DNA from 2 places in the Synechococcus sp. Lug-A genome. Region 2 is predicted to be linked to the other one. Evidence: predicted binding sites of a transcription regulator. Region 2 holds the regulator's gene; the other holds the start of a gene.

Region 1 (4,392 bases), on a different contig from region 2:
TCAAGGCAATGGCGGTCCAGTCTTTGCCGCTGCGCAGGCGCATCACGCCCACATCAAGAGCGGTGAGCAAGGAGACGTGTCCGGGGAGGATCCCCAGCTGCCCAGTGGTGCTGGGCAGGATCACCTCATCCGCGCTGCCGTCGAAAACGCTCTGGTCAGGTGCCAGAACACGGAGATTGAGAGTCATGGCGAGAAGGTGACAGGGAGATCAGAGGCAGTCCGTCGCGAATCAGGACTTGGCGTCAGCGAGGATCTTGGCGGCCTTGGCCTTCACCTGATCGATGTTGCCCACGAGGTAGAAAGCAGCCTCGGGAAGATCATCCAGCTCACCAGCGAGGATCATGTTGAAGCCGCTGATGGTGTCTTCGAGCTTCACGTATTCGCCGGACTGGCCAGTGAAGATTTCGGCCACAAAGAAGGGCTGAGACAGGAACTTCTCGATCTTGCGGGCGCGGTCGACGGTGCGACGGTCGTCTTCGGAGAGTTCGTCGAGGCCGAGGATGGCGATGATGTCCTGCAGCTCTTTATAGCGCTGGAGGGTGGATTGCACGGCACGGGCGGTGCGGTAGTGCTCGTCGCCCACAACGGCCGGCTGGAGCATGGTGCTGGTGGAGTCGAGCGGGTCGACGGCCGGGTAGATGCCCTTCGAAGCCAGGCCGCGGCTCAGCACCGTGGTGGCATCGAGGTGGGCAAAGGTGGTGGCGGGAGCGGGGTCGGTGAGGTCGTCGGCCGGCACGTACACAGCCTGGATCGAGGTGATTGAACCTTCGAGCGTGGAGGTGATGCGTTCCTGAAGCTCACCAACGTCGGTGCCGAGGGTGGGCTGATAGCCCACAGCGGAGGGCATGCGGCCGAGCAGGGCGCTCACTTCGGAGCCGGCTTGGACGAAGCGGAAGATGTTGTCGATGAACAGCAGCACATCCTGCTTGTTCACATCACGGAAATGCTCGGCCATGGTGAGTGCCGACAGACCCACGCGCATGCGGGCGCCGGGGGGCTCGTTCATCTGACCGAAGCAGAGCGCCACCTTGGATTTCGGGAGGTCTTCGGAGTTGATCACTCCAGATTCCTTGAACTCTTCGTAGAGGTCGTTGCCCTCACGGGTGCGCTCGCCAACGCCACCGAACACGGAAACACCGCCGTGCTCCTTGGCAATGTTGTTGATGAGCTCCTGGATCAGCACGGTTTTGCCCACGCCGGCGCCACCGAACAGGCCGACCTTGCCACCCTGGCGGTAAGGAGCCAGGAGGTCGATCACCTTGATGCCGGTTTCAAACACCTTGGGCTTGGTTTCGAGCTCGATCAGCTTCGGCGCATCCCTGTGGATGGGAGATGTGAGGGTGGAGGTGACCGGCCCACGCTCATCAACCGGCTCGCCGAGCACGTTGAAGATGCGGCCAAGAGTGGCCTCTCCCACGGGGACGCTGATCGGGGCGCCCGTGTCGAGGGCAGACATGCCACGCACGACGCCGTCGGTGCCGCTCATCGCAACCGCACGCACCCGGTGATCGCCGAGGAGCTGCTGGACTTCGGCGGTGAGGGCGATGTCCTGACCCGAGGAATTGCGGCCTTCAACGCGAATAGCATTGAAGATGCGGGGCAGCTTGCCGGCCGGAAATTCAATGTCGAGAACGGGGCCGATCACCTGACGGACAACACCCTTGGAGCCGGTGTTGACGGGAGCAGCAGCAGCCATAGGAAAGGAAGGAAGATCGCGCAGCGGGACGCGCGCCCGCCTGAAGCCGCGCCACCTTACCACCGCGAATGGCCTGGTCTTCAGAGCCAGAGGCCCGTGCCGCGTGCTGGGTTCGGTCAACCGCACACCGTACCGATTGCACTGCACCCTTCCACCGCCATAGGTTGGCACTCAGGCAGGGCGAGTGCTAATTCGCTCTCCCCTGTGGCGCCCACGGCGCCGCACCACCGCATTTGAAACGATCCATGGCTGCTGTCTCCCTCAGCGTCTCCACTGTCAAACCCCTTGGAGATCGCATTTTCATCAAGGTGTCCGAATCGGAGGAAAAAACCGCGGGCGGCATCCTGCTCCCCGACACTGCAAAGGAGAAGCCCCAGGTGGGCGAAGTGGTCCAAGTGGGCCCCGGCAAGCGCAATGAGGACGGCTCCCGCCAGGCTCCTGAAGTGAGCGTGGGCGACAAGGTGCTCTACAGCAAGTACGCCGGTACTGACATCAAGCTCGGCACCGATGAATTCGTGCTGCTCTCCGAAAAAGACATTCTCGCCATCGTCGACTGATCGCTCCGGCACATGAGGTTCCTGTGAGCCTCAACTGCCCTCACTGATCACGTCCTGACCCCCGACGACTCGTCGGACGGTCAACCCTTTACCAACTACTTCAAGGAGCATCCCTTCCATGGCCAAGCGCATTATTTACAACGAGAACGCCCGCCGGGCCCTCGAAAAAGGCATCGACATCCTCGCTGAGGCCGTTGCCGTCACCCTCGGCCCCAAGGGCCGCAACGTGGTGCTGGAAAAGAAATTCGGCGCTCCCCAGATCATCAATGATGGCGTCACGATCGCCAAAGAGATCGAACTGGAAGACCACATCGAGAACACCGGTGTGGCCCTGATCCGTCAGGCCGCCTCCAAAACCAACGACGCCGCCGGCGACGGCACCACCACCGCCACCGTCCTGGCTCACGCCATGGTCAAGGCCGGTCTGCGCAACGTGGCTGCGGGCGCCAACGCCATCACCCTCAAGAAGGGCATCGACAAGGCTGCCGATTTCCTCGTCAAGAAGATTGAGGAGCACGCCAAGCCGATCGCCGACAGCAACGCCATCGCCCAGGTGGGCACCATCTCCGCCGGCAACGACGAAGAGGTGGGCCGCATGATCGCCGACGCTATGGACAAGGTCGGCAAAGAAGGCGTGATCTCCCTGGAAGAAGGGAAGTCGATGACCACCGAACTGGAGGTCACCGAGGGCATGCGCTTCGACAAGGGCTACATCTCCCCTTACTTCGCCACCGACACCGAGCGGATGGAAGCGGTGCTCGACGAGCCCTACATCCTGCTCACCGACAAGAAGATCGGCCTGGTGCAAGACCTGGTGCCCGTGCTTGAGCAGATCGCCCGCACCGGCAAGCCCCTGCTGATCATCGCCGAGGACATCGAGAAGGAAGCCCTCGCCACCCTGGTGGTGAACCGCCTCCGCGGTGTGCTCAACGTGGCCGCCGTCAAGGCCCCTGGTTTCGGTGACCGCCGCAAGGCCATGCTTGAGGACATCGCTGTTCTCACCAACGGTCAGCTGATCACCGAAGACGCCGGCCTCAAGCTGGAGAACACCAAGCTGGAGATGCTGGGCACCGCCCGCCGCATCACCATCAACAAGGACACCACCACCATCGTCGCCGAAGGCAACGAAGTGGCCGTCAAGGCCCGTGTGGAGCAGATCCGCAAGCAGATCGACGAAACCGACTCCTCCTACGACAAGGAGAAGCTGCAGGAGCGTCTGGCCAAGCTGAGCGGCGGTGTGGCCGTGGTGAAGGTGGGTGCAGCCACCGAAACCGAGATGAAGGACAAAAAGCTGCGCCTGGAAGACGCCATCAACGCCACCAAGGCGGCTGTTGAGGAAGGCATCGTTCCTGGTGGCGGCACCACCCTGGCCCACCTGGCCCCTGCCCTCGAGGAGTGGGCGGCTGCCAACCTCACCGGCGAAGAGCTGATCGGTGCCACCATCGTGGCCTCCGCCCTCACCGCTCCGCTGATGCGGATCGCCCAGAACGCCGGCGTCAATGGCGCCGTCGTCGCTGAGCATGTCAAGGGCATGCCGTTCAACGAGGGCTACAACGCCGCCACCGGTGAATACGTCGACATGCTGGCTGCCGGCATCGTTGATCCCGCCAAGGTGACCCGCTCCGGTCTGCAGAACGCCGCCTCGATCGCCGGCATGGTGCTCACCACCGAGTGCATCGTGGCCGATCTGCCCGAGAAGAAGGAAGCAGCTCCCGCCGGCGGCGGTGGCGGCATGGGCGGCGACTTCGACTACTGATCGTCTGCCCCTGGATTCGCAGGGTCACCCTGCGAATCCAGCTCAGATCAACCGTCACTGCTTCAAGCCAGCAGCTTCGAACCGCCAACTTCAAGCGATCAGCTGCCAACCAGCAGCAGATCAGTTGCGACCGATCAGTGCATCACCGGAGCAGGCCAAAAGCCTGCTCTTTTTTTGTCCTTTGTCCATGTGGCCGGCGGGGAGGCGCCACGGTGGATGCGCAGAGGTATGCCGCAACGGCGCAAGGGCTCAACGTCCCTGCCGCAGCAAGTTCCTACTTGCCGGGCACGAAGGCAAGCGCGACGCCGTTGTTGCAGTAACGCTTGCCGGTGGGCCTGGGTCCATCGTTGAACACATGGCCCTGATGCCCGCCGCAGCGGCGG
Region 2 (4,392 bases):
TGGCGGGGCGGCGCCACGGCCCGGGCGTAGGCCCCGAGCTGGTCGGGCGGGACCAGCAGGTGCAGGCTCAGCGAGGCCTGCCGGGGGATGAAGCGAGCCGCCAGTGGCAGGGTGAGGGGTTGGTGCTGCAGGGCGAGGGGGCTGCTGCGCCAGAGCACCACCCAGCCCGCCGCTCCGATCAGCAGCAGCGTGACGGCCACGGCCAGGATCGCCGCCAGGAATGGGCGGATCTTCATGCGTAGCGCGCAGGAATGGCCTCATCCTTATGCATGAAGCCGCCTCCGTGCATCGTCAACGCACACCCGGCCAGCCACCACGCCCATGCCCGCACCCATGCCCCAGGAAAGCCAAACCACCCCCACCCCGGCCCCGCTGCAGGCACGGGATCTGCAGCAGCGGCTCAACGAGGGTGCCGATCTGCAGCTGGTGGATGTGCGGGAACCGGCAGAGCTGGCCTTGGCCGCGCTGCAGCAGAGAGTGATCCATCTGCCCTTGAGCCGCTCCTCGGAATGGGTCAGCCGGATCGACGCGCTGCTCGACCGCGAGCGTGAGGTGGTGGTGCTCTGCCATGCCGGCATGCGCAGCTGGCAGTTCGGCTGCTGGTTGATGGAGCAACAGGGTTTCGAGCGGGTCTGGAACCTGGAGGGGGGCATCGATGCCTGGAGCGTCCAGGTCGATCGGTCGGTGCCGCGTTACTGAGCAGCGCTACCAGACCGATGGCGCTGTACATGTCCTCGTCTTACCGCAGTCAGCGGAGCTGCGGCGGTAAGACGGGCTGGCCCAGATCGGCTCCAGCCTCTGACGCCGGAGCAGCTCCACAGTTTGTGGCGGTGATGGTGCTGAGCTGCGCAACCAGCAGGGACTGGCCGACCCGGCGGGTTCGGACCCCGCTCCTCTTTTGCACCTGCTGACGCTGGAGATCGTGGAGGGTGATCGCCTGCTCCAGCCGCACCACTCCATGAGCAACAGGGGCCGCGCCTGTGAGCGGAGTGGTCTCCGCGATCCTGGGCACGCTGGTGTGTGTCCTCAAGGGTCAGGTTGGATTCGCTGTCGACTGCGGCCGCTGCCAACGCTTCACTGGCTTCTGCCTGCTGCCATCCAAGCGATCAGCCATGAAGCCCGAACCAACACCTAGCGGCCTTGTTGCCCAGACAAAATGGTGTTCCTGTTGGCCAGCGGCGTCGTTGGTATCGGTTACGGTTCGCGCACCATCCGTTGACTAGCCCCTCGTTGCCTCACCTCAGCCGCCGCCATCAGCAGGTGTTGCAGGCAACGGTGCAGCATTACGTGGACACGGTCGAGCCCGTGGGGAGCCGCACCCTGGTGCAACGCTTCGGCTTCCAGACCTCACCTGCCACGGTGCGTTCGGCCATGGGGGCGCTGGAGCAACAGGGCCTGCTTGTGCAGCCGCACACCTCCGCCGGGCGTATTCCAAGCCAGCGCGGCTACCGCCTCTACGTGGACAGCCTGCTGCCACCCCCCGGTGCCGGAGCGCTGCAACTGGAGCAGGAACTGCTGGGGCTGAGCCTGCGCTGGGCTGCCCTCGACGATCTGCTGCTGCATCTGGCGCGGCGGCTGGCCGATCTCACCGGCCTGCTGAGCCTGATCACACGCCCCCAGGGCGATCGCTCCGCGCTTCAGGCCGTGCGCCTGGTGCCAAGCGGCGACCGCCTGCTGGTGTTCCTGGTGGAGAACGCCGTGATGACCAGCTGCCTGAACCTACATCTGCCACCGGCGGCGGCCCCCGAGCTGCTGCCGCTCGAGCGCTGGGTGATGGATCAGCTCAGCCTGCATCCGGGCCAGCCAATCCCCTGGAACGCCCTGCCGCCTCAGCTGCAGCGCAGCGGCTGGCTGCTGCGCGAGGCGCTCCGCAGCCACCGCATGGCCCGTCCGGGCGATGCCGACGGCGCCCTCGCGCTCGGGCTGGGGGGATTGCTGGGGCAGCCGGAATTCAGCCGCACCGCCACGCTGCGGCCGCTGGTGCAGCTGGTGGAGGAAGACCCCCATCTGCTGCTGCAACCTGACGGCAGACCCAGCGAAGGCGTCTGGATCGGTGCCGAAAATCCCCATCCCGCCCTGCAGGACTGCGCACTCGTGCAGGCCACTTACCGCACCGGCGACGGCAGCCAGGGGCACGTGGCCCTGGTGGGGCCGATGCGGATGGCCTACGCCACCGCCCGGGCGGCGGTGCGCTCGGTGGCCGCCAGCCTGCAGCGGTTGCTCAGTTGAGCGGCCGGCGGCTTGAGAGCATGGCGCCATGACTTACTGCGTCGGTTTCCTGCTCAAGGAGGGTCTGGTGATGTGCGCCGACTCCCGCACCAATGCGGGGGTGGACTACATCTCCAGCTACCGGAAACTGCACGTGTTCCAGCCGGCACCTGACCGGCTGTTCGTTCTTCTGGCGGCGGGCAACCTGGCCACCACCCAGGCGATCCTCAACTGGATCCGCCGCGACCTCAGCGCCGCCGCCACTCCGGCGGCCGTGGGGGCGCCGGCCAGCGCTGCAGCTGATGACCGGACCGCCGGACCGGACCTGCTCAGCTGCCGCCATCTGTTCGAGGCGGCGGCCTACATCGGCCGCCTGAGCGTGGCGGTGCAGAACGAGAACGAGAGCGCCCTCAAGCAGGTGGGCGCCAGCGGTGAGGCCACCTTCATCCTTGGCGGCCAGATCGCCGGCAACGACCACGGCCTCTACAGGATCTACGCCCAGGGCAACGCGATCATGGCCACGCCGGAAACGCCGTTCCTGCAGATCGGCGAGAGCAAATACGGCAAGCCTCCCCTCGATGTGGTGGGTGACTACGGGATGTCGCTGGAGGATGCCACCCGCCTCTGCCTGATTTCCCAGGTGATCACCCGGCGCTCCAACCTCACGGTGGGGCCCCCGTTCGAGGTGGCGCTCTATCCGCGCAATTCGCTGGCCATCTCCCAGCACCTGCGCCTGGAGCGGGGCTCCAAGCTGCTCGGCGAGATGGCCCGGATCTGGGCAGACAGCCAGCGCGATGCGCTCAGCAACCTGCCCCGGCTGCCCTGGGAGCCTCAGCCGGCCAGCTGATCCCCCAACCGGTCAGCCACGGTGTTCACGTCCTTGTCGCCGCGGCCGGAGAGGTTCACCACCACTTCGGTGCCCGGCGCCAGGGTGGGGCAGAGCTGCTCCAGCCAGGCGAAGGCGTGGGCGGTTTCCAGCGCCGGGATGATCCCCTCCAGTTCGCACACCAGGCGCAGGGCGGTGAGCGCCTCGTCGTCGGTGACGGCGGCATACTCCGCCCGGCCCACATCCCGCAGGTAGCTGTGCTCAGGGCCGACGCCCGGGTAATCCAGGCCGGCGCTGATCGAATGGGCCTCCTGCACCTGCCCTTCGCCGTCCTGCAGCAGCAAGCTCATGGCGCCATGCAGCACGCCGATCCGCCCTTCGGTGATCGTGGCGGCATGGCGGCCCGTGGCCACGCCCTCGCCGGCGGCCTCGACGCCGATCAGCCGCACGGAGGTGTCTTCCACGAACGGGTGGAACAGGCCCATGGCGTTGGAGCCACCACCCACGCAGGCCACCAGCACATCGGGCAGACGGCCGAAGGCCTCCTGGCACTGGCGCTTGGCCTCCTGGCCGATCACGGCATGGAAATCACGCACCAGCATCGGGTAGGGGTGCGGGCCGGCCACCGAGCCGAGGATGTAGTGGGTGGTTTCCACGTTGGTCACCCAGTCGCGGATGGCTTCGCTGGTGGCGTCCTTGAGGGTGGCGGTGCCGGCGGTGACCGGCTGCACCGTGGCGCCCAGCAGGCGCATGCGGAACACGTTGAGCGCCTGGCGGCGCATGTCTTCGGCGCCCATGTACACCACACACTCGAGACCGAAGCGGGCGCAGACGGTGGCGGTGGCGACGCCGTGCTGGCCGGCGCCGGTTTCAGCGATGACCCGCTTCTTGCCCATGCGCAGGGCCAGCAGGGCCTGGCCGAGGGCGTTGTTGATCTTGTGGGCGCCGGTGTGGTTGAGGTCTTCGCGCTTCAGCCAGAGGCGCGGGCCTCCTTCCGGGCGGGCGTAGTGGGCGGTGAGCCGCTCGGCTTCGTAGAGCGGCGTGGGGCGGCCCACATAGGTGCGCAGCAGGTGGTCGAGCCGGCTGGTGAAGGCGGGATCGGCCCAGGCCTCCGCAGCCGCCTGCTCCAGCTCCGCCAGGGCGGGCATCAGCGTTTCCGGCACGTATTGCCCGCCGAAACGGCCGAAGCGCCCCTGGGGAGTGGGCCGCACGGACACCTGAAGGTCGGCGGGATTAGGGGAGAGCGGGGGGAAGGTGCTGGTCACCGGTGCCGGGCGGTATCGGGCCAGCCTAGGAAGCGGAAGTCGCTGCCACGCTCCCGGGCGTCAGCGCTGCTGACCAGCTCAGGGGGGAAGCGG

The links. The regulator HrcA, encoded in region 2, represses chaperone genes, less so after heat shock. The targets are predictions, from matches to a motif close to TTAGCACTCNNNNNNNNNGAGTGCTAA.
Region 1: groES (co-chaperone GroES) is a predicted target of HrcA. The motif match lies at 1,861-1,887, and genes of this name have one in related genera.

Annotation. Positions count from the first base shown of each region.
Region 1 is NZ_JAGQBN010000007.1:77,303-81,694, forward strand. It holds gene atpC (ATP synthase F1 subunit epsilon) at 1-187, opposite strand, end outside; gene atpD (F0F1 ATP synthase subunit beta) at 230-1,696, opposite strand; gene groES (co-chaperone GroES) at 1,942-2,253, shown strand; gene groL (chaperonin GroEL) at 2,372-4,009, shown strand; gene msrB (peptide-methionine (R)-S-oxide reductase MsrB) at 4,284-4,392, opposite strand, start outside.
Region 2 is NZ_JAGQBN010000013.1:69,341-73,732, reverse strand. It holds gene KBY86_RS10865 (DUF3352 domain-containing protein) at 1-236, opposite strand, end outside; gene KBY86_RS10860 (rhodanese-like domain-containing protein) at 334-699, shown strand; gene KBY86_RS10855 (heat-inducible transcriptional repressor HrcA) at 1,216-2,229, shown strand; gene KBY86_RS10850 (20S proteasome subunit A/B) at 2,258-3,055, shown strand; gene trpB (tryptophan synthase subunit beta) at 3,040-4,299, opposite strand; gene KBY86_RS10840 (hypothetical protein) at 4,378-4,392, opposite strand, start outside.